DNA from 3 places in the Lentzea sp. NPDC003310 genome. Region 2 is predicted to be linked to each of the others. Evidence: riboswitches for the same ligand, from Rfam matches in the RefSeq annotation. Region 2 holds a riboswitch; each other region holds the start of a gene.
What was found. A riboswitch is a leader RNA that binds a small molecule or an ion and turns the genes downstream of it on or off. The one in region 2 is predicted to bind S-adenosylmethionine.
Positions count from the first base shown of each region.

Region 1: it holds a riboswitch for S-adenosylmethionine, as region 2 does, so the genes downstream of both, thrC (threonine synthase) here and ABZX02_RS38100 (aminotransferase class V-fold PLP-dependent enzyme) in region 2, are expected to answer to the same signal.
Region 3: it holds a riboswitch for S-adenosylmethionine, as region 2 does, so the genes downstream of both, ABZX02_RS19965 (methionine ABC transporter ATP-binding protein) here and ABZX02_RS38100 (aminotransferase class V-fold PLP-dependent enzyme) in region 2, are expected to answer to the same signal.

Region 1 covers NZ_JBEXNC010000028.1:4,193-11,377, reverse strand. The annotation lists gene ABZX02_RS40325 (DNA internalization-related competence protein ComEC/Rec2) at 1-1,021, shown strand, start outside; gene thrC (threonine synthase) at 1,083-2,339, opposite strand; SAM riboswitch class I at 2,351-2,496, opposite strand; gene holA (DNA polymerase III subunit delta) at 2,584-3,552, shown strand; gene ABZX02_RS40310 (class I SAM-dependent methyltransferase) at 3,565-4,371, opposite strand; gene rpsT (30S ribosomal protein S20) at 4,466-4,732, opposite strand; gene ABZX02_RS40300 (glycoside hydrolase family 3 N-terminal domain-containing protein) at 4,858-7,122, opposite strand.
Region 2 covers NZ_JBEXNC010000024.1:10,504-17,688, forward strand. The annotation lists gene ABZX02_RS38090 (M28 family metallopeptidase) at 1-276, opposite strand, end outside; gene ABZX02_RS38095 (potassium/proton antiporter) at 416-1,894, shown strand; SAM riboswitch class IV at 1,967-2,081, shown strand; gene ABZX02_RS38100 (aminotransferase class V-fold PLP-dependent enzyme) at 2,118-3,449, shown strand; gene lspA (signal peptidase II) at 3,473-4,222, shown strand; gene ABZX02_RS38110 (RluA family pseudouridine synthase) at 4,323-5,207, shown strand; gene ABZX02_RS38115 (NAD(P)H-binding protein) at 5,281-5,871, shown strand; gene ABZX02_RS38120 (LysR family transcriptional regulator) at 5,860-6,756, opposite strand; gene ABZX02_RS38125 (inositol monophosphatase family protein) at 6,780-7,185, shown strand, end outside.
Region 3 covers NZ_JBEXNC010000009.1:168,957-176,141, reverse strand. The annotation lists gene ABZX02_RS19985 (ABC-F family ATP-binding cassette domain-containing protein) at 1-936, opposite strand, end outside; gene ABZX02_RS19980 (4-(cytidine 5'-diphospho)-2-C-methyl-D-erythritol kinase) at 1,004-1,969, opposite strand; gene ABZX02_RS19975 (MetQ/NlpA family ABC transporter substrate-binding protein) at 2,024-2,824, opposite strand; gene ABZX02_RS19970 (methionine ABC transporter permease) at 2,853-3,536, opposite strand; gene ABZX02_RS19965 (methionine ABC transporter ATP-binding protein) at 3,533-4,531, opposite strand; SAM riboswitch class I at 4,755-4,848, opposite strand; gene rsmA (16S rRNA (adenine(1518)-N(6)/adenine(1519)-N(6))-dimethyltransferase RsmA) at 4,937-5,758, opposite strand; gene ABZX02_RS19955 (transglycosylase family protein) at 6,308-7,185, opposite strand, start outside.

The DNA of each region.
Region 1 (7,185 bases), on a different contig from region 2:
GGAGGCCGTGCTCACCGGGCGTGCGGTGGGGGCGGTGGCGGTCGGTCCGCTCAAGGAACCCAGGTGGGCGTGGAGGGAGGTCGGTGGACGGGCTCGCGCGGCCGGTGTTCGGGTCGTGGAGCCGCAGGCGGGCGAGCGGTTCGCCTTGCCAGGACTCGAACTGGAGGTGCTGGGGCCTCGGCGAGCGCCGGTCGGTGGTGTCGAGAACACGACGGTGAACGACTACTCGCTCGTGCTCCGGGCGCACACGAGGGCCGGGCGGGTGCTGCTCACCGGTGACGTCGAACTGGCCGGCCAGGCGGCGTTGCTGGGGGAGCGGGACCTGAGCGCCGAGGTGCTCAAGGTGCCGCACCACGGGTCGCGTTCCTCGCTGCCCGCGTTCCTGAATGCAGTGCGGCCTCGGGTGGCGCTGGTGAGCGTGGGCGAGGGCAACAGGTACGGGCACCCGAGTCCGCACGTCATCGACGTGCTGCGGACGGGAGGTGCGCTGGTGTTGAGGACGGACAGGGACGGTGACCTGGCGGTGTTGCCGGGAAACCGAGTCGTACGAAGGAGAAGAGATGGTCTGGGTCAGGTTGTTCAACGCGCGCTACCCGATTCCCGGTGGCACGCCGGGGCTCGCGTGGGCGTTGTGGCAAACCAACTACTCGGCCACCCCGTGGCCGCACGACGAGCTGAAACCCGATTTCGGTTACTACATCTGCGAAACACTCGACGACGGCACCCGCGCGGTCACCTACAGAGCGACGGCCACGCATGTGCTGCCGCCGACGGAGGCGGAGTCTGCCGAGGAGGCCTACGACCTCGTGGCGGAGCGTGTGTTCGACGACGAGTTGCGGGTCGCGCCGAACGTCTGGCACGACTACCACTACAACGCGCTCAAGGCGGAAGCGCCGTGGCCGCAACGGATCGTGGCGTGGCGGGCGGGTGTGGAGCCGGTCGGGCCGCACGTGGTGGACGGCTTGCGGCGCTTTCCGCGCACCGGGTGGCTCAAGACGGACGCGATCTCGTTGTGAAGTAGCGCAACGGCCCGGCGACGCGGGTGCGTCACCGGGCCGAAGGGAGGTGAGTTATCGAAGTGTCTAGCCCAGGGCCTTGATGACGGCCTCGGCCGACGGCGGCACCGTCGCGCGCGGGCCGATCGTGTCGCCGAGCGCGTCGAGGGTCTTGAGGCCGTCGCCGGTGATCAGCAGCACGGTCTCGGCGTCCGGGTTGAGCTGGCCCGTCTCGATCAGCTTCTTCGCCGTCGCCACGGTCACGCCGCCGGCGGTCTCGGCGAAGATGCCCTCGGTGCGGGCGAGGAGCTTGATGCCCTCGACGACCTCTTCGTCGGTGACGTCCTCGATGGCTCCGTTGGTGCGGCGCACGGCGTCGAGCACGTACGGGCCGTCGGCCGGGGCGCCGATCGCGAGCGATCGGGCGATGGTGTCCGGGCGGACCGGGCGGATGACGTCGTGGCCCGCCTTGAACGCGGCGGAGATCGGGGAGCAGCCGGTGGCCTGCGCGCCGAACACCTTGTACGGCGTGGCTTCGACGAGGTCGAGCTGGCCGAGCTCGCGGAACGCCTTGTCCACCTTGGTGAGCTGCGAGCCGGAGGCGATCGGCACGACGATCTGGTCGGGCAGGCGCCAGCCGAGCTGCTCGGCGACCTCGTAGCCGAGGGTCTTCGAGCCTTCCGCGTAGTACGGGCGGACGTTGACGTTGACGAACGCCCAGTCCTCGTTCTCCGCGGCGAGCTCCTGGGCGAGGCGGTTGACGTCGTCGTAGTTGCCGTCGACGGCGATCAGGGCGCCTTCGTACACCGCGCTCATGAGGATCTTGGCGCGCTCGAGGTTGGAGGGAACGAGGACGACGGACTTCCAGGCCGCGCGGGCGGCGGCCGCGGCGACGGCGTTCGCCAGGTTGCCGGTGGAGGGGCAGGCCAGCACCTTGAAGCCGAGTTCGCGGGCGGCGGCGAGCGCGACGCCGACGACGCGGTCCTTGAACGAGTGCGTGGGGTTGCCGGTGTCGTCCTTCACCCAGATCTTGCGGACGCCCAGGGCCTTGGCGAGGTTGTGCGCCTCGACCAGGCGGGTGCCGCCGGGGTCGGTGTTCGGGTGCTGCTCCACAGTGGACGGAACGGGGAGGAGGCCGCGGTAGCGCCAGATGGACCTGGGGCCGGCCTCGATGTCCTCGCGCCGGATCTTCCCGAAGTCGTAGGCCACTTCCAACGGCCCGAAACACTCGAGACAGGCGTACTCAGGAGCGAGAGGGGTTTCGTTTCCACACTCACGGCACAACAGCGCACGGGCGGGGCCGAGGTCGAACTTGGTGCTCGTGGGCACACTGACAGCAGTCATCGCGAGGTATCTCCTCATCTGTCCCGCGAAATCGAACGGGTCGGAATTGGCACCGTGATCGTCTGCACTCAGATGCGCGCACAGGTCTGTGCACACAGCGCTGACGCCGGTTGCCGGGGCTTCTTCGGGCCGGTCCCTCTGCCCCTCTGGATGAGCGGTGTTCAGTTGTGGTCACCAAGCTACGGCATAGCTCGGTTTCCGAGCCACAGACGCCCACGATCCGGGACGTGGGAGGATGCGGAGCGTGAGCGCACCGGAGTCACTGCACCTCGTCGTCGGCGAGGAGGAGCTGCTGGTCGAACGTGCTGTTCGGGCGGCTCTCGAGGCCGCGCGGAAGGTCGATCCGAACGCCGACCTGACCCGCGTCCAGGTGACTGATCTCACGCCTCCCGAGCTCGCCGAGCTGGTGAGTCCGTCGCTGTTCGCGGAGGGGCGCGTGATCGTCCTGCAGAACGGGCAGGACATCGGCAAGGAGGTCGCCGACACGGTGCTCTCCTACGTGAAGGCGCCCGCGGACGGAGTCACGCTCGTCGTCGTGCACACGGGCGGTGGTCGCAGCAAGGCGGCCAAGGACCTGCCGGGGCAGCTGAAGAAGGCCGGTGCCGTCGTCACGGAGTGCGCCAAGGTCACCAAGGCGAGCGACCGCGAGGCGTTCGTGCGCAACGAGGTGCGGCGGGCGGGCGGCAAGATCGACCCCGAGGCCGTCGCCACGCTCATCGACGCCGTCGGCACGAACCTGCGCGAGCTCGCGGCGGCCGCGTCGCAGCTCGTCTCCGACGCCGACGGCAAGGTGACGGTCGAGGAGATCCGCCGCTACCACCAGGGCAAGGCCGAGGTGACGGGGTTCGCCGTCGCGGAGAAGGCCGTGACCGGGGACCGGGCGGGTGCGATGGAGGCGTTGCGCTGGGCCATGCAGCTCGGTGTGCCGCACGTGCTGGTCGCGGATGCCCTGGCGGACGCGGTGCGGACGGTCGCGCGCGTGTCCGCGGTTGGACGCGCCGACCCGTTCAGCCTGGCCGGGCCGCTCGGCATGCCGCCGTGGAAGATCAAGAAGGCGCAGGCGCAGGCCCGCGGCTGGGACCAGACCGGGCTTGCCGACGCGATGCAGGTGGTCGCGGGGCTCAACGCCGACGTGAAGGGCGTGGCGGCCGACGCCGACTACGCGCTGGAACGCGCCGTGCTCCGGATCGTGGCCGCGCACAGCCGTCGTTAGGTCGCGACGCCGTCAGGGCCTCGGGATCCCGATCAGGTACTGGGCTCCGGTGAAGCCGGGTTCGACGCCGATCGTCCACTCGAACGACTCGGTGGCGTCCAGGCCGTCGACGAGCCGCCGCAGCTCCGCGCGCCCGTACATGCGCAGAAACGACACCACGCTGTCGAAGTACATCATGAACGGCAGCACCGGCACCACGTAGGTCAGCGCCAGCCGCAGCAGGTAGCGCGGCGGGCGGTTGGGCTGGAACGGCGCGGCCAGCAACACCGCCAGCGTGAGGAAGAACGGGAACACCAGCACGTAGAGCCACGACCGCTTGGTGTCCACGACCACGAGAGGCTGCCGCGTGTCGACGGCGTTCTGCAGCATGCGCGCGGCCAGCGGGGGCGGGAAGTGGTGGAACGCGCCGTAGATCGTGCGCGTGCCCTCCAACCGGCAGTCGGTGGCGTCGACCGGCGTGGGCACGTGGCCGACGGTGCAGCACGGGTCGGACAGGCGTCGGCGGTTGCGCGCCGCGACCCGCTCGAACGCGGGCACGTTCGGCACGAGATCCGTCAGCGTCACCCGGGTGTGCACGCCCTGCGCGTGCAGGCGGCGCTGGATCAGCGGCACCGGTCCGCCCGAGCCCGCGCACAGGTCGACGATCCGGTGGTCCGCGCCGGACCGCAGCGCCAGGGCGAGCGGGCGGGAGTACTCGCGCGCGGCGTCCGTCAGCCGGTAGATCGTCATGATCGACTCGGTGTGCAGCGTCCGCAGCACCGGCGGAGTGCCGTCGAGGTCGTGCAGTTCGAAGAAGTCGACGCGCGGCAGCGATTCCATGGGCTCTACGCCTACACCAGGAACGCGAAGGGGCTCCACCTCCGGCGGGAGGTGGAGCCCCTTCGACTGAAGCTGGAAAGCTCCGCGTGCGGAATCAGCCCTCGAGCTGGTTCGCGCGCAGCGCCATCGCCGACTTCTTGTTGGCGGCCTGGTTGGCGTGGATGACGCCCTTGCTGGCGGCCTTGTCGAGCTTGCGGGACGCGTCCTGCAGCAGCTCCAGGGCCTTCGCCTTGTCGCCGGCCTCGGCAGCCTCGCGGAACTTGCGGACAGCCGTCTTCAGGGACGACTTGACCGACTTGTTGCGAAGGCGGGCCTTCTCGTTGGTCTTGATCCGCTTGAGCTGGGACTTGATGTTCGCCATGCGACATCACCCTTCTTGTCGAAACCGGGGTTCGTGACGCGCTTGGTCGGCACCGGTCACGAGGACCGGGTCTCCTCCACGGCGGAGAGCCGCGCGTTCACGACGACGAAGGATATCAGGCCAGCTCAGCGCACCGTGAAGGCGGCCTTCTCGGCACCCACCACGGCCTCGTAGCCGCCGCGGGCCACCTCGCGCCGCCCGTCGCCGTCCACGTCCCCGACGGTCAGCGCCAGCTGCGAGAGCTTGAACGACACCTCGACCTGCTTCGACTGTCCCGCAGCGAGTTCGACGCGCGTGAAGCCCACCAGACGGGCGTCCGGGGTCAGCACCGGCGAGGCCGGCTGGCGCACGTAGACCGGCACCACCGCGACACCCGTCCGCGCGCCGGTGTTCGCCACGGTGAACTTCACCACGCCGTTCGAACGGTCCACCGACACCGACGGTCCTGAGGTCGTGAACGACGTGTAGGACAGCCCGTGCCCGAACGCGTAGAGCGGATCGTACTTCGCGCCCGCCGAGGTGTTCGCGCCCGGCAGCTGGTCGTAGGTCAGCGTCGGGTCGCCCAGCGCCTTGGGCCACGAGATCGGCAGCCTGCCGCTCGGGTTCACCGCGCCGAACAGCACGTCCGCGATCGCCCGGCCGCCCTCGCTGCCCGGCAGCCAGCCCGCGACCAGCGCGTTCGCGTCCGCAGCTGCCCCGAGCACCTGCGGCCGCGCGGTCAGCAGCACCACGACCACCGGCTTGCCGGTCGCCTGCACCGCGTCCACCCACGCCTGCTGCTCGGGCGTCAGCACCGGGTTCTCCGTGTCGGCCGGTCCCTCCGCGCCGGGCTTCTCACCCAGGACCACCACGACCGCGTCCGCGTCGGAAGACTCGGACACCGCCGCGGCCTGGGTCGGCGCGTGCACCACGGCCGCACCCGGCGCCGCCTCGCGCACACCCGTCAGCACGGTCGCGGTCGGCGGCAGCGGCGAGTCGTCCGGCACGCCCTGCCACTCGATGGTCCAGCCGCCGAGCTGACGACGCACGTCGTCGGCCGTCTCACCGGTCACGACGATCTTCTTCGCGGACGTGGACAACGGCAGCACGCCGTCGTTCTTCAGCAGCACGGTGCCCTCGGCGGCGGCCTGGCGCGCCAGGTCCCGGTCCACGTTCACCACGTTGCCGTCGGCCTTCGCCGGGTCCACGTACGGCTTCTCGAACAGCCCGAGGTCGAACTTGAGCTTCAGCACCCGGCGCACCGCCTGGTCGATCCGCCCGCGCGACACGGACCCGTCGCGCACGTTCGCCAGCAGCAACGACGTGAACTCCGCCGCGTTCGACGGTTCCATCGCCATGTCCACACCGGCGTTGACGCTCATCGCGATCGCCGTCTTGTAGTCGGGCGCGACCTTGTGCCGGTCGACCAGGTACCGCATGTCCTGCCAGTCCGAGACAGCGACGCCCTTGAACCCCATGCGGTCGCGCAGCTGCGTCTGCAGCATGTACTTCGACGCGTGCACCGGCACGCCGTTCAACGACCCCGAATTGATCATCACGGTCTTCACGCCCGCGTCGAACTGCGCCTGGAACGACGGCAGCACCACGTCCTGCAGCTGCCGGATCGGGATCTGCGCGGCCGCGCGGTCGTGCCCGTTCGCCGGCGCCGAGTACCCCGCGAAGTGCTTCGCCGTCGCGGTCAGCTGCGCGGTGTCGTCCACCTTCGCCTGCTGGCCGCGCACGTTCGCCGCCGCCAGCTGCCCGGACAGGAACGGGTCCTCGCTGTACGTCTCGTAGTAGCGGCCCCAGCGGGTGTCGCGCGCGATGTCGGAGACGGGCGCGAAGTTCCAGAAGACACCGGTGGCGCGCAACGCCTTCGAGGCCGACACCCCGATCTTCTCCTGTAGCGACGGGTCCCACGTCGCACCGAGCCCGATCTGGTGCGGGAACATCGTCGCGGAGATGACGTTGTTGTGCCCGTGCACGCCGTCCGAGCCGTAGATGACCGGGATCTTCAACCGGTTGTTCTCCAACGCGTAGCGCTGGATCGCGTTGTTCATCTCGGCCCACGCCTTGGGCGTGTTCTCGAGCGGTGCGTCGCCACCGCCGGACAGGATCGAGCCGACGTGCGCGTCCGCGAGAACGGCCTTCAGACAGGAGTCGACCAACGGGCCGTTGGCGTTGTTGCAGTCACCGCGCAGCTTCCCGACGCGGATCTGGGCCATCTGCCCGACCTTCTCCTCGAGCGTCATCCTCCGCAGCAGGTCCTCGACCCGCCGCTCGGTCGACGCCCGGCTGTCCAGGTAGATCTCTCTGCCCGCCGCCAGACCACCCGCGGGTGTCAGCGACGCGATCAGCACAGCAACGCCCAGCACGCCCAGACCGGCGCGCTTGCGGGAGAACAAAGACAAGACTCCTCCACGTTCCCGGTGCGCCCGCCGGACACCATCGCGCAGGCGGAGTCGGGCGAGGAA
Region 2 (7,185 bases):
GCCCGTGGCGCCGTTGTAGGTGAACGACTGCACGCGCGTGGTGAAGCCGGCCGCGTCGAGCTTGCCCTTCACCCAGTTGATCGAGGCCAGGTACCCCGGTCGTCCGTGCGCGCGGTTGCCGCCGTTGGCGTTCGCGATGGACTGGAACTGGTTGAGGTGGGCTTGTACGTTCGCGACGTTGATGTTGGGCGCCGCCAGAGCCGACGGTGCCGCCGCCTGTGCGGTGGTTGCTCCGGTCGCCATCAAGGCGGCCGCCAGTGCGATCAGGATCCTCATGGTTCAACTCCGTGCAGGGTTGGGATTGAGCCACTGATCAACATGCTCCGTCGTGCATGAGCCCGCTAGGGGCGAACGGCGGGAGTTGTTAACTCGTCTGATTCGTCGGATTCGGTGGTGATCGATCAGAATGGTCCAGGTGGGTGACGTCACGGTCGTACTGGGCATCGGCGCCGCCGTGCTGCTGATCTCGGTGATCGCGGTGCGCGTGTCGACCCGGCTCGGGCTGCCCTCACTCCTGCTGTACCTCGGCATCGGCGTGCTGCTCGGCGAGTCGGTCTTCGGCATCAAGTTCGACGACGCCGACCTCACCCAGTCGCTCGGCATCGCGGCGCTCGTGCTGATCCTCACCGAGGGCGGCATCACCACGCGCTGGAACGCCGTGAAGTCCTCGCTGTGGCTGGGTGTCGCACTGTCCACAGTGGCCGTTGCGGTGAGCGTCGCGGTCACCGGCACGGCGCTGCACTTCCTGCTGGGCCTCGACTGGCGGATGGCGTTGCTGTGGGGCGCGGTGCTCTCGTCCACCGACGCGGCCGCGGTGTTCAGCGTCCTGCGCTCGCTGGGCGTCGGCGCGCGGCTCACCGGTGCTCTCGAACTGGAGTCCGGTCTCAACGACGCGCCGGTCTACATCGCCGTGGTGCTGCTGGCCTCCTCCGACGAGATCTCCTGGACCGCGCCGCTGCTGGTGATCTACGAACTGGGCGCGGGCGCGCTCATCGGCGTCGTGCTCGGCTTCCTCGGCGGGGCCGGGCTGAGACGCGCGGCGCTGCCCTCCACCGGTCTGTACCCGCTCGCCACGGTGGCGGTGTGCGTGATGGCCTACACGGCCGGCGACCTCGTGCACGCCTCCGGTTTCCTCGCCACGTACGTCGCCGCGCTGGTCCTCGGCAACGCCCGCCTGCCGCACCGCGCCGACACCCTCTCGTTCGCCGAGGGCCTGGGCTGGCTCGCCCAGATCGGGCTCTTCGTGCTCCTCGGTCTCTACGCCTCGCCGTCGCGCCTGCTCGACGTGCTGTTCCCCGCGCTGGTCGCGGGCGTGGTGCTGACGTTCGTGGCCCGGCCGCTGTCGGTGGTGCTCGCGTCGCTGCCGTTCAAGGTGCCGTGGCGGGAACAGGCGTTCCTCTCGTGGTCCGGCCTGCGCGGCGCGGTGCCGATCGTGTTCGCGCTGATCCCGCTGATCCAGGGGGTCGAGGGCGCGCGGCAACTGGTCGACGTGGTCTTCCTGCTGGTCATCGTGCTGACGATCGTGCAGGGCACGACGCTGCCGTTCCTCGCCCGGCGCCTGCACCTGGTGAAGGCGGGCGAGGCGAAGGAGGTCCAGGTCGACTCCTCGCCGCTCGACGAGCTCGGCGCCGAGCTGCTCCAGGTGCACATCCAGCGCGGGTCGAAGCTGCACGGCGTCTACATGTCCGAGCTGCGGCTGCCCTCCGGCGCCACGGTCAGCCTCGTGGTGCGCGGCGAAAAGAGTTTCACACCACAACCGACGACCCGGCTGCAGACCGACGACCAGTTGCTCATCGTCACCACCGAGGAGGCGCGCGACGCCGCTGAGCGGCGCGTACGTGCCGTCGACCGCGCCGGCCGCTACGCCAGGTGGAAGGGCGAGACCGGCGATTAGTCGGTCTCCGAGGCTTCTCACGATGTGATCGGGTGTCGACGTGGCGGTCACGCTCCGCTAACGTCGTCGGCAGGTCATGAGAGCCAGCGTCAAGCCCAAGCTTGCTGGCCGGCAACCCTCCAACCGCGGTGGGGTGCCCTTGGTGAGGACCTGGTCCGGCGCGTAGGGCGCCGGTCAAGCGCGGGCCTCCACGAGAAGGCCCCCTGGCCTCGGAGGCAGCTCGATGACGCTCGCGATCACCCCCAGCACCACCACGGCGGTTCCGGCTGTCGTCGGCGCCGACCTGCGCGTTCCGCTGGTGACCGGGGAGCGCGTCGGCTACGCCAACCTCGACCACGCCGCGTCGGCGCCCTGTCTGCAGGAGGTCCACGACGCCGTCGACGAGCTGCTGCCCTGGTACGCGAGCGTGCACCGCGGCGCCGGGTTCGCCTCGCAGGTCTCGACCCGCGTCTACGAGCAGGCCCGCGACCGCGTCCGCCGGTTCGTCGGCGCGCACTCCTCCGACGCCGTCGTGTTCACCCGCAACACCACGGACTCGCTGAACCTGTTGGCGCGCAGCGTTCCCCGCAACACCGCCGTCGTGCTGTTCGACAGCGAGCACCACGCGGCACTGCTGCCGTGGCGCGGGCCGAACGTGCAGCGCATCCCCGCACCGTCTTCGTCTGGCGCCGCGATCGTCGCGCTGGACCGGGCTCTTGCCGCCGCCCCGGTCGGCCCGAGGCTCGTGATCGTCACCGGGGCGTCCAACGTCACCGGGGAGCTGTGGCCGGTCGCCGAGCTCGCGAAGGTCGCCCGCCGCCACGGCGCGCGGATCGCGCTCGACGCCGCGCAGCTCGCCCCGCACCGCCCGATCAACGCCCGTGAGCTGGGCGTCGACTACATCGCGTTCTCCGGCCACAAGATATACGCGCCGTTCGGCGCCGGGGTGCTGGTCGGCCGCGCGGACTGGCTGCAGCAGGCCCAGCCGTACCTGGTCGGCGGCGGTGCCACGTCCAAGGTCACCGACCACGGCGACCGCCTCGGCGTGGCCTGGTCCGCGGTGCCCGAGCGGCACGAGGCCGGCAGCCCCAACGTCGTCGGCGTGCACGCGCTGGCCGCGGCCTGCGAGATCCTGTCGCGGCACTGGGAGCAGACGGTCGCGCACGAGCAGGAGCTGCTGACGCGCCTGCGTGAGGGCCTGCGCACGATCCCCGGCTTCCGCGAGCTCGCGATCCTGACCGACACCGACAAGGTGGGCGTCGTCAGCTTCACGATCTCCGGCTTCGACGCGGGCTTCCTCGCGGCGGCGCTGTCCGCCGAGTACGGCATCGGTGTGCGCGACGGCGCGTTCTGCGCGCACGTGATCGTGGGCCGTCTCGTGAAGCAGGTGGGTTCGCACGAGGAACGTGCCGTGCGCGCGTCGATCGGCCTCGGCACGACGGCCGAGCACGTCGACCGTCTCATTGCCGCGTTGCGCGTTCTCGTCACCGAGGGTCCGAAGTGGACCTACGAGCAGCGCGACGGCCGGTGGGTCCCCCAGGACGACAACCGAACCCTGCCGCCGTTCCTCGCGTAGTCCCTGTAGTGGACACTGACCTGGTGAGTGACGAGCCCAAGGCCGAGGAGAAAGCCTCCGCGGAGGTCGCTGACAAGCCTGCGGACGCGCAGGTCAGCGAGCCGGAGACGGTCGCGTCGGCCGTCGTCGGGGTCGAGGACGAACAGGCCGAGGCGAAGCCGGCGGAGTCTCCCGCGAAGGCGGAGGACGACGAGGAGTTCTCGATCTCCGGTTCGTTCGCCGGGTCCCTGCCGGAACCGAAGACGAAGATCCTGGCTGTCCTCGCGGCCGTCGTGCTGGCGCTGGACGTGCTCACCAAGGTCGTGTCGGTGGCGTTCCTCGAGGGCGCCGAGCCGATCAAGATCTTCGGCGGCGCGCTCTACCTGACGTTCGTGCGCAACCCCGGTGCCGCGTTCGGCCTGGCCGAGGGCATGACGTGGATCCTCGCGCTGATCGCGTTCGGCGTCGCCGGGTTCATCGTCTGGATCTCGCGCAACCTCCGCTCGCAGGGCTGGGCCGTCGGCCTCGGCCTGGTGCTGGGCGGTGCCGTCGGCAACCTCGCCGACCGCCTGTTCCGCGAGCCGGGACCGATGCGCGGGCATGTGGTCGACTTCCTGTCGCTGTTCGACCCCTACGGCCAGGTCTGGCCGGTGTTCAACGTCGCGGACATGGCGATCGTCGGCGGTGGCGCGACGATCATCGTGCTGGCGCTGATGCAGCACGACTACGACGGGACCGTCGTGAAGCAGGCCGAACCGCTCGTGGAGTCCGACGGTCAGCAGGAGACGAAGTAGCAGCTCCTGGTAGTTTCAGCGGGTTCTGCAAGGAGAAGAAGGTCGAGGCCCCCGCGTGAGCGGTTACCGAACGCTGCCGATTCCCGACGGACTGGACGGCATGCGCGTCGACGCCGGCCTCGCGAAGTTGCTCGGCCTGTCCCGCACCGCCGTCGCGGCCATCGCGGACGCCGACGACGTGCTGGTCGACGGCCGGGTCGTGGGCAAGTCCGACCGGCTCACCGCCGGGTCGATGCTCGAGATCACGCTGCCCGCGCCGCCGCAGCCGATCACCGTGCAGGCCATCCCGGTGGAGGGCCTGGAGATCATCCACGAGGACGACGACATCATCGTCGTGGACAAGCCGGTCGGCGTCGCCGTGCACCCGTCGCCGGGCTGGACCGGTCCGACCGTCGTGGGCGGTCTCGCCGCCGCCGGTCACCGCGTCGCCACGTCCGGAGCCGCCGAGCGCCAGGGCGTCGTGCACCGGCTCGACGTCGGCACGACCGGTGTCATGGTGGTCGCGAAGTCCGAGTCCGCGTACTCGGCTTTGAAGCACGCCTTCAAAGAGCGCACCGTCGACAAGGTCTACCACGCGATCGTGCAGGGCCACCCGGACCCGATCAAGGGCACCATCGACGCCCCGATCGACCGGCACCCGAAGCACGACTACAAGTTCGCCGTGATGAACTCCGGCAAGCCCTCGATCACGCACTACGAGGTCATCGAGGCGTTCCGCGCGGCGTCGTTCGTCGAGGTGCACCTGGAGACCGGGCGCACGCACCAGATCCGTGTGCACTTCTCGGCGCTGCACCACCCGTGCGTCGGCGACCTGACGTACGGGGCCGACCCGACGCTGGCCAAGCGCCTCGGCGTGACGCGGCAGTGGCTGCACGCGCGTCAGCTCGGGTTCCACCACCCCGGCACCGGCGAGTGGGTCACGTTCACGTCCGAGTACCCCGCTGACCTGGCGTCGTCGCTGGAGAAGCTCCGCGAAGAAGGCTGATTGCGTCTAGGTAAATCATCGGTTGACGACGTTGCACTTGATGTTAACCGGTGTGCTCAATAGCGTTTTCAGCATGAACTTGACCATCCTCGCGGCCTCGGGCCGCACCGGCCTCGCCCTCACCCGCCAGGCGTTGGAGCGCGGCCACACCGTCACGGCGATCGCCCGCGACCCGTCTCGCATTCCCCTCGACCACGACCGGTTGAGCAAGGTCGCGGGCGACGTGAGCGGTCCGCTGCCGATCGACGCCGACTCGGTCGTGCTGTCCGGGCTCGGCACGGACACGCCGGGGGTCCTCTCGGCGGGCGCGGCCGCGGTGGTCGCCGCCGGACCGCGCCGGATCATCTGGCTCGGCGCGTACGGCACGGGCCCGTCGGCCGAGGCGGCGGGGGAGGGCGCGGCCGTGCTCTGGAAGTTCTTCGGCGACCGCATCCCGGACAAGGTCGCGGCCGACACCGCCGTCCTCGCCGCCGGCGGCACCGTCTTCCACGCGGGCGTCCTGACCGACGAGCCCGCGGGCCCCGGCCGCACGGTCGGCCTCGACGAGGCGCCGCCGTTCGACCTGGGCGCCAAGATCAGCCGCGAGACCGTGGCCGCCGCGATGCTCGACGAGGCCGAGAACCCGCGGTTTCCCGGCGCGGTCGCGTTGCCGCTAGCCGCCTAGGACCTCGGTCAGGGTCTCCCGCACCTGCTCGCGCAGCCACGCGTGGGCGAGGTCGGAGTCGTAGCGCTGGTGCCAGTTGCAGTTGATCGGCGCCTCGGGAGACGGGACCGGCAATGGCCACGTCACCAGCCCGAACGCCTCGACCAGCGGCCGGCACAGGACGGCCGTGGTGGTGACCAGCGCGTCGCTCGCCGCCGCGATCTGCACCGCCGAGTGCACCGTCGCCACGGTCGCGACCACCCTGCGCCGCAACCCTTCCGCCGCCAGCACGTCGTCGATCGGGGCGTGGAGCCTGCCACGCCGTGAGACCACCACGTGCGGATAGGCGGCATAGGTCCGCAAGTCCAGTTCGGTGCACGGATGCCCCGCCCTCGTCACCACCGCGAGCGGGTCCGTGCCGAGCGTCTCCGAACGGAACTCCGGCAGCTCGGGCCTGCCGCCGCCGAGTTCCAGGTCGACCCGCCCGTGCCGCAGGTCGTCGGTGTCGGCCGAGTTCTCGGCCAGCACCCGCAACCGCACGCCGGGCGCCCGTTGCGCGATCCGCCCGACCAGCACCGGCACCACCGACGAGGCCAGCGCGTCGTGGCACTGGACCGTGAACGTGCGGTCGAGCTCCGCGAGGTCCAGCTCCCGGCTGGGCGTCAGCACGGCGTTGGCCTCGCGCACCAGCCGGCGCACCTCGTCGGCGATGCCGAGGGCGTAGGGCGTGGGCGTCATGGTGTGGCCGGTCCGCACCAGGATGTCGTCGCCGGTCACCTTGCGGATGCGCCCGAGCGTCCGGCTGACCGCGGGCGACGACAGGTGCAGCCGTTGCGCCGCCCCCATCACGCTGCCCTCCTCGAGGAGGGCGTCCAGCACGGTCAACAGGTTCAGATCCGCTTGCATGACAGTCAATCTTGGAGGAAGCCATGTCCACCGACATCACCGCCGCCGTCTCCGCCGTGCTCCGCCAGGCAGGCGCCCGCCTGCTGCGCCGCACCTCGACCGAGTTCCGCCCCTCGACCCTCGCCGAACTGGTCGCCGCGGTGAAGGCCAACGACGCCGCCGTCGCCGACCTCCTGAGGCCCGCCCTCGCCGAGATCCACCCGGACGCCCGCTGGCTCGACGACGAGCACGGCTCCGGCCCGCTCCCCGACGGCGACTGGTGGCTGATCGACCCGGTCGGCGGCAACATGAACGCCGTCCAGGGCATGACCGACTTCAACATCGGCGTGAGCCTCGTCCGCGACGGCCGCCCGGTGCTCGCCGCGCTCTACTTCCCGCTGTTCGACGAGCTGTACACGGCCACCGAGGGCGGCGGCGCGTTCCTCAACG
Region 3 (7,185 bases), on a different contig from region 2:
GCCGGGACCGATGCGCCACGTCAGGTCGCGCACCAGCACCCGGTCCGGAATGGACAGCGTGGCGTCCTCGATCTCGATGACCGTGCGGCCCAGCCGCTTCTTCGCGAACGCCACCAGCTCGACGCTGTCGCGCACCGGCGGCACGTCCGCGATCAGGGCCTCGGCGGCCTCGATCCGGTAGCGCGGCTTCGAGGTGCGGGCGGGTGCGCCGCGACGCAGCCACGCCAGCTCCTTGCGGGCCAGGTTCTGCCGCTTCTCCTCCGCCGCGTCCGCGAGCCGCTGCCGCTCGGCGCGGGCGAAGATCCAGTCGGCGTAGCCGCCCTCGTACTGCTCGACCTTGCCGTGCACCACTTCCCACGTGCGGTTGCAGACGGTGTCGAGGAACCACCGGTCGTGGGTGACGACGACGAGCGCGCACTTGCGCGCCAGCAGGTGCTCCGCGAGCCACCGCACACCCTCGACGTCGAGGTGGTTGGTCGGCTCGTCCAGCACGAGGAGCTCGAGGTCCTGGATCAACGCGGCCGCGAGCACGACCCGGCGCCGCTCGCCACCGGACATCCGCGAGACCACGGAGTCGAGGCCCAGCGCGGTGATGCCCAGTCCGTCCAAAATGGACCGGACGCGGGCGTCGGCCGCCCACTCGTGCTCGGCGTCGAACCCGAGCGGGTCGATCACCGCGTTGCGCACGGTCGACCCCTCCGGCAGCTCGGTCCGCTGCGTCACGACGGCCATCCGCAGGTCGCGCGACCGCGACACGCGGCCCTCGTCGGCGGGCTCCACCCCGGCCAGCACCTCGAGCAGCGTCGTCTTGCCGCCGCCGTTCAGGCCGACGACACCGATGCGGTCGCCCTCGTTGACGCCGAGCGACACGCCGTCGAGCAGCGGCCGGACGCCGAACGACTTCGACACGGACTCCAGGTTGACCAGGTTGGCCATCAAAACCTCACGACTAGTAAGAAACTGCCCGGTGCAGGCTACCCAGGCAGGCCACGTCCCCCGACAGCTACGCGTGCACCTCGGGTGGAGTGGGCTTGGGTTCTTCCGTCGTGATCACGCGCGCACCGGGCACGGGGCCGTGCGCCACCCGCACGGTCCGGCACACACCGGCGCCCGCGAGCTCGGCGGCCACCTTCACGGCCGTGTCGCCGTCCTCGCACAGGAACGCCGTGGTGGGGCCGGACCCGGACACGATGCCGGCCAGCGCGCCCGCGTCGACCCCCGCGCGCAGCGTGCGGCGCAGGTTCGGGCGCAGGGACACGGCCGCGGCCTGGAGGTCGTTGCCCAGCAGCAGCGCGAGCTGGCGCGGGTCGCCGGAGGACAGGCCCTCCAGCACGGCCTCGACCTCGCCCACGCGGGGTGGATCTCCCTCGGCGCGCAAGCGGTCCAGCTCGTCGAAGACGTCCGGAGTGGACAGTCCGCGGCGGTCGAACGCGAGCACCCAGTGGAACTGGTGGCGCCCCAGCACGGGCACGATCCGCTCGCCGCGGCCGGTGCCGAGGGCGGTGGCGCCGTAGAGGGCGAACGGGACGTCCGCGCCGAGCTTGCCGGCCAGTTCGGCCAGTTCGTCGCGGCTGATGTCGAGACGCCACAACGACGACAGGCCGACCAGCGTCGCCGCCGCGTCCGCGCTGCCGCCCGCCATGCCGCCCGCGACCGGGATGGCCTTGCGGATGACGACGCGGACCTTGGGGTCGTCCGCGTCCTTGCCGACGTGCGCGGCGAGCAGCTGGACGGCGCGCCAGGCGAGGTTCGAGGCTCCGGTGGGCACCTGGTCGGCGCCCTCGCCGTGGACCTCGACGCCTGGCTCGTCGGCGACCGCGACCGTGACCTCGTCGACCAGCGACAGCGCCTGGAAGATCGTCACCAGGTCGTGGTAACCGTCCGGGCGCACGTCACCCACGGCCAGGTGCAGGTTGACCTTGGCCGGGACGCGAACTGTGACCGGGGGAGGAACGACTGCGAGCACCATGTCAGCGTACGGGCGTTCTCGGTCCCCGGACTCCTCCCCCGGTCGCAGTCGCGCTCAGACCGGGATGACCGAACCGTTGTAGGTCTGCTTGATGTAGTCCTTGACCTGCTGCGACGCGAGGAGCTCCGCCAGGTCCTTCACGCGCTTGTCGTCCTTGAGCTCGGTGCGCGTCACCAGGCCGTTGGCGTTGGGGTTGCCCTCGGCCTTCTCCAGCGCGAGCGAGTCGGTGGCCGGCTTGAGGCCCGCGTCGATGGCGTAGTTGCCGTTGATGACCGAGGCGTCGGTGTCCTCCAGCGACCGCGGCAGCTGCGCGGCCTCCAGGGGCACGAACTGCAGGTTCTTGGGGTTCTCCGCGATGTCGCGGACGGTCGGCTGGTCGACCTGCTTGAGCTTGATGAGGCCGTTCGCCTCCAGCAGCTTCAGGCCGCGCGCCTCGTTCGTGGCGTCGTTGGCCACGGCGATCTTGGCACCGCTGGGCAGCTCGTCGATCTTCTTGGCCTTCTTCGAGTACAGGCCGAGCGGCTCGACGTGGACCGGTCCGACCCACTCGACCTTCGCGCCGGACTCCTTGGTGAACGTCGCCAGGTACGGGACGGTCTGGAAGTAGTTGGCGTCGAGCGACCCGTCGACCAGCGCCGTGTTCGGCTGCACGTAGTCGGTGAACTCGACGACCTCGATCTTGAGACCCTTCTGCGCGGCGAGGTTGTCGGCCACGTACTTGAGGATCTGGGCGTGCGGGACCGGGGAGACGCCGACCTTGAGCGTGTCGGAGGCGCTGGAGCCGCCGGCCGAGCAGGCGGACAAAGCGGTGATACCGGTCAAAGCGACTGCGATCAGGGCAGCACGAATACGCATGACGTTCCTTTTGAGAAATTGCTATGGGTCAGACTGAGGCGTGCCGCCGCCGGTCGGACGCACGGGCGGCACGGGTGAAACCGAGCTGGATCACGGTGGTGAGCACGGCGAGCCACGCCACGGTGCTCCACAGGATCCGGTCGTTGAAGCGCTGGTAGCCCTCGCGGATGGCCAGGTCACCGAGGCCTCCGCCGCCGATCACGCCGGCCATCGCCGAGTACCCGATGAGGGCGATCACGGTGACGCCGATGGCGTTGATCAGGGCGGGCAGCGACTCGCGGATGAGCACGGACCTGACGATCCTGAGGGTGCTCGCTCCGGTCGTGATCGCGGCTTCCACCACGGTCACGTGCACCTCGGACAGGATGTTCTGCACGAGCCTGCCGACGAACGGGATCGCTCCCACGGCCAGCGGCACGATGACCGCCGTGCTGCCGATGGAGCCTCCGACGAGGAGCCGGGTGACCGACGTGAGCGCCACGAGCAGCACGATGAACGGCATCGAGCGGCCCAGGTCGGTGACGAAGCTGAGGATCCTGTGCACCGCGGCGTTCGGCCGCAGCCCACCCTTGGCGGTGAGCTGCAGCCAGACCCCGACGGGAACTCCGAGCAGTGTTGCGATGACCGTGGAGACGCCGACCATGTACAGCGTTTCTCCGGTGGCCTCGACGAGGTACGCGACGACGTCGGACCAGGGTGTTGCAGACCTCACGCAGCTACTCCCTGTGGCCCCTTCAGGGACCTCTGCACAGCGCCGCCGGCCTCGCCGATCCACTCGAGAGCGGAGTCAGAACGTTCGCCGTTCAGCCCCAGGCGGAAGCGCGCGACCGGGGTCTCCCCGAGACGCGTCAGGCCACCGCCGACGATGTTGAGCTCGACCCCGAACCGGTGCGCGGCCTCGGGCAGCAGCGCGCCGACCGCGGCGAACCCGACGAGCACGACGTCCGCGACGCGGTCGTAGCTGCTCTCGTTGATCGGGTTCAGGTCGACGGCGGGCAGCAGGGCGCTGCTCGTGCGGCTGGCCGGGTTGTTGACCAGGTCGAGGACCTTGCCGTGCTCCACGACGCGACCCTGCTCCAGCACCGCGACGTCGTCGCAGATCTTCCGGACCACGCCCATGTCGTGCGTGACGACGAGAACGGTGACACCGAGCTCAGCGCGCGCACGGTCGAGCACGGTCAGCACGGAACCGGTGGTCTCCGGGTCCAGGGCGGACGTGGGCTCGTCGGCGAGGAGCACGGACGGGTTCGCGGCGAGGGCGCGCGCCACGGCGATGCGCTGGCGCTGCCCGCCGGACAGCTGGTCGGGGTACGCGGCGGCCTTGTCGGTCAGCCCGACGAGGTCGAGCAGCTCACCCACACGCGTGCGGCGCTGCGGTCCGGGCACACCGGCGCTCTCGAGCGGCAGCGCGATGTTGCCGGCCGCGGTGCGCTGGCGGAGCAACGAATCCCCTTGCGGCACAACGCCGATCTGCCGGCGAGCGGCCCTGAGCGCCGAGCCGTCGAGGCTGGTGATGTCGGTGCCGTCGACGCGGATCGCCCCGGAGTCGGGACGCTCCAGCAGCGCGACGCAGCGGGCGAGCGTCGACTTGCCGGCGCCGCTGGGGCCGACGACGCCGAGCACGGACCCGGCCTCGACGTCGAGGGTCACGCCGTTGAGGGCGGAGACACCCTGGAAGGACTTGGTGAGGTTTTCGACAGTGATCACTTCTGCTCCACGGCTGCGCGCGACGGCACACCGTCCGGTCGTGTTCCGGGCGTGCGCGGTCGAGGTGTGCTGCTCAGGGGGTGCGCCACTCTTCGTTCGAGTGCGCGTCAAAGGACTTTGAGAAGGCGCCTTAGACGAGGTGGCGACGACATGCAGAAGCGGTGCGACGGCACTGGTCGACAACTCGACGGCGCGTCAGCATTCGCACGGTACCCATGGTGCTCCTCCATCGGTCCTGGCGTTAGCACCTGCCCGCATCCAGCGGGTGGTTGCTGCGACGTCGTAGAGCCAGGTCTCTCAGTCGCTCCGGATGGCAAGTAGCAGTCAACCGGACGGACGTTCGGTTGCGCAAGCCAAAACCGGATTCGTTCGACAGATCACACTGATGGCCGATGGATCCCCGGCCTAGACCTCCGCAATCCGGATGAAGTCGATCACGGTGAGCTGCTCACCCCGGAGTTGCGGGTCGACGCCGGCCTTTTCGAGCAGTTCGTCCACGTTCGCGGTGTGCCCCTTGAGGGCAGCCCTCAGCGTCTTGCGCCGCTGCGCGAAGGCAGCGTCAACGATCTTGAAAAGCTTCTTGCGATCCACTGTGGACAGCGGCTTTTCGTGGCGCTGGAAGTGAACCAGGCCCGAGTCGACGTTCGGCGCCGGCCAGAAGACGTTCTTGCCGATGGCGCCGGCCTTCTTCGCCTCGGCGTACCAGGCGAGCTTCACGCTGGGCACGCCGTAGATCTTGCTGCCGGGCTTCGCGGCCATGCGGTCCGCGACCTCGGCCTGGACCATGACAAGGCCCTTTCGGAGGCTCGGTAGTTCGGCCAGGAGGTGCAGGACCACCGGGACCGCGACGTTGTACGGGAGGTTGGCGACGATCGCGGTGGGTTGCGCCGGCAGGTCTTCTTGGGTGACTTTCATGGCGTCCTTGAGGACGACGTGGAGTTTGCCGGCGTTCTCCGGGTCCATCTCCTGGACGGTCTGCGGGAGCCTGTGGGCCAGGGGTGGGTCGATCTCGACTGCGACGACCTGGCTGGCGTTCGGGAGGAGGGCGAGGGTCAGGCTGCCCAGGCCTGGGCCTACCTCCAGGACTACGTCGTCCTCGGTGAGGTCTGCGGTGGCGACGATCTTGCGGACCGTGTTGGGGTCGTGGACGAAGTTCTGGCCCAGCTTTTTGGTTGGGCGGATGTCCAGCTCGGCGGCTAGACGGCGGACTTCGGCAGGTCCCAGCAGGCTCACCGGGGCATTCTCTCAGGCCTTGTGTTGTGGGCGCGCGTCCCGTCGCCTTGCGTCGTGGTCACCCTTGCGTCCTGTACCGAGCCGGTGCCGGGCATCGCCGCTTCGCGACGATCGCGATTGGGGCTTGACTTCGGGGCCCTTGCGAGGCCTTCCTCGGCCTTTTAAAGCCGGGATTGTGAAGCCCGGCCGAGTGGTCAAGTTTAAGGCCTCGCACCCAAAGTCAAGCCCCAATCGCCGTCGTGGTTGCGTCACCACCGCTTGCACTGAGGCTCAGTGCTCACACGCCTCGGCTTCGCCATTGCTTGCGGCCTAAGGGTGGCTCGGCTTCGCCGTTGCCCCTGCCGCGCCCCGACACCCAGCACTGCCGCTCCGGCTTACCGCCCGCCCTTATCGCACTCCACCGCCCAGTCGCTCTCCAACCCCCGGCCGTCCCGCCCCCGCTACCCGCCCCAACTCCCCATCTTCCGACCCCCTCCCCCAGACACGACGAAGGCCGCCCGTGGCGAACCACGGACGGCCTTGTCAGGGGACGGGGAGAGCGGTTTACGGCAGGCCGAGCTTCGCGCGGCAGCCCGGCCACGCCGCGTACGTGCCGCCGCGGCCGTCGCGCAGCTTCGTCGCGATCGCGATCTGCTGCTCGCGGGTGGCCTGGTGCGGGAACGCCGCGAAGGCGCCGCCGCCGTAGGCGTCCCAGGTGCTCTTGTTGAACTGCAGGCCGCCGTAGTAGCCGTTGCCGGTGTTGATCGCCCAGTTGCCGCCCGCCTCGCACTTGGCCAGGCGGTCCCACACCTCGCCGTCGGGGAGGGGCTTGGTGCCGACGGTGATCTTCTTCGGCTTCGGTTCCTTGGTGACCTTGCTGCTCAGCTTCTCGCGGCTGATCTCCTTGCCGTTCTTCACGGTCACGCGGTACTGGGAGATCTGCTCGCCGGCGACGCCGGGGTCGGTGACCTTCTGCTCGCCCGCGTTCATGTTCGGGTCGTTGGTCTTCTCGACCGGCGGGGCGACCGGCTCGTTCACGTTGATGACCGTGACGCCGGTGCGGGAGATGTAGACCTCGGCGCCGGTGGCGAGCTTCACGTCGGCGCCGGACGCGATGGCGTCCTCCGGGCCGAGGGAGAGGTTCTCGGCCTTCAGGAGCTCGTCGACGGTGAGGGCGGTGGTCTTGATCTCGCGGACCGGGTTCGCGCCGTCGAACAGCTTGATGGTCTTGCTGGTCTTGACCTCGAGGTTCATGCCCTCGAGCGGGATGTCGTGGTTGCCCTGCGCGGACATCCACGCGCCTTCGAGGTTCACGCCGAGCTGCTTGGCGGCTTCCTCGACGGTGACGGAGCGGACCCAGTCCTCGCGGGCCTGGCCGTCGACGCTCATCTTGAGCAGGCGGCCGCGGTCGAGGCTGATCTTGCCGCCGTCGGAGATCGGGG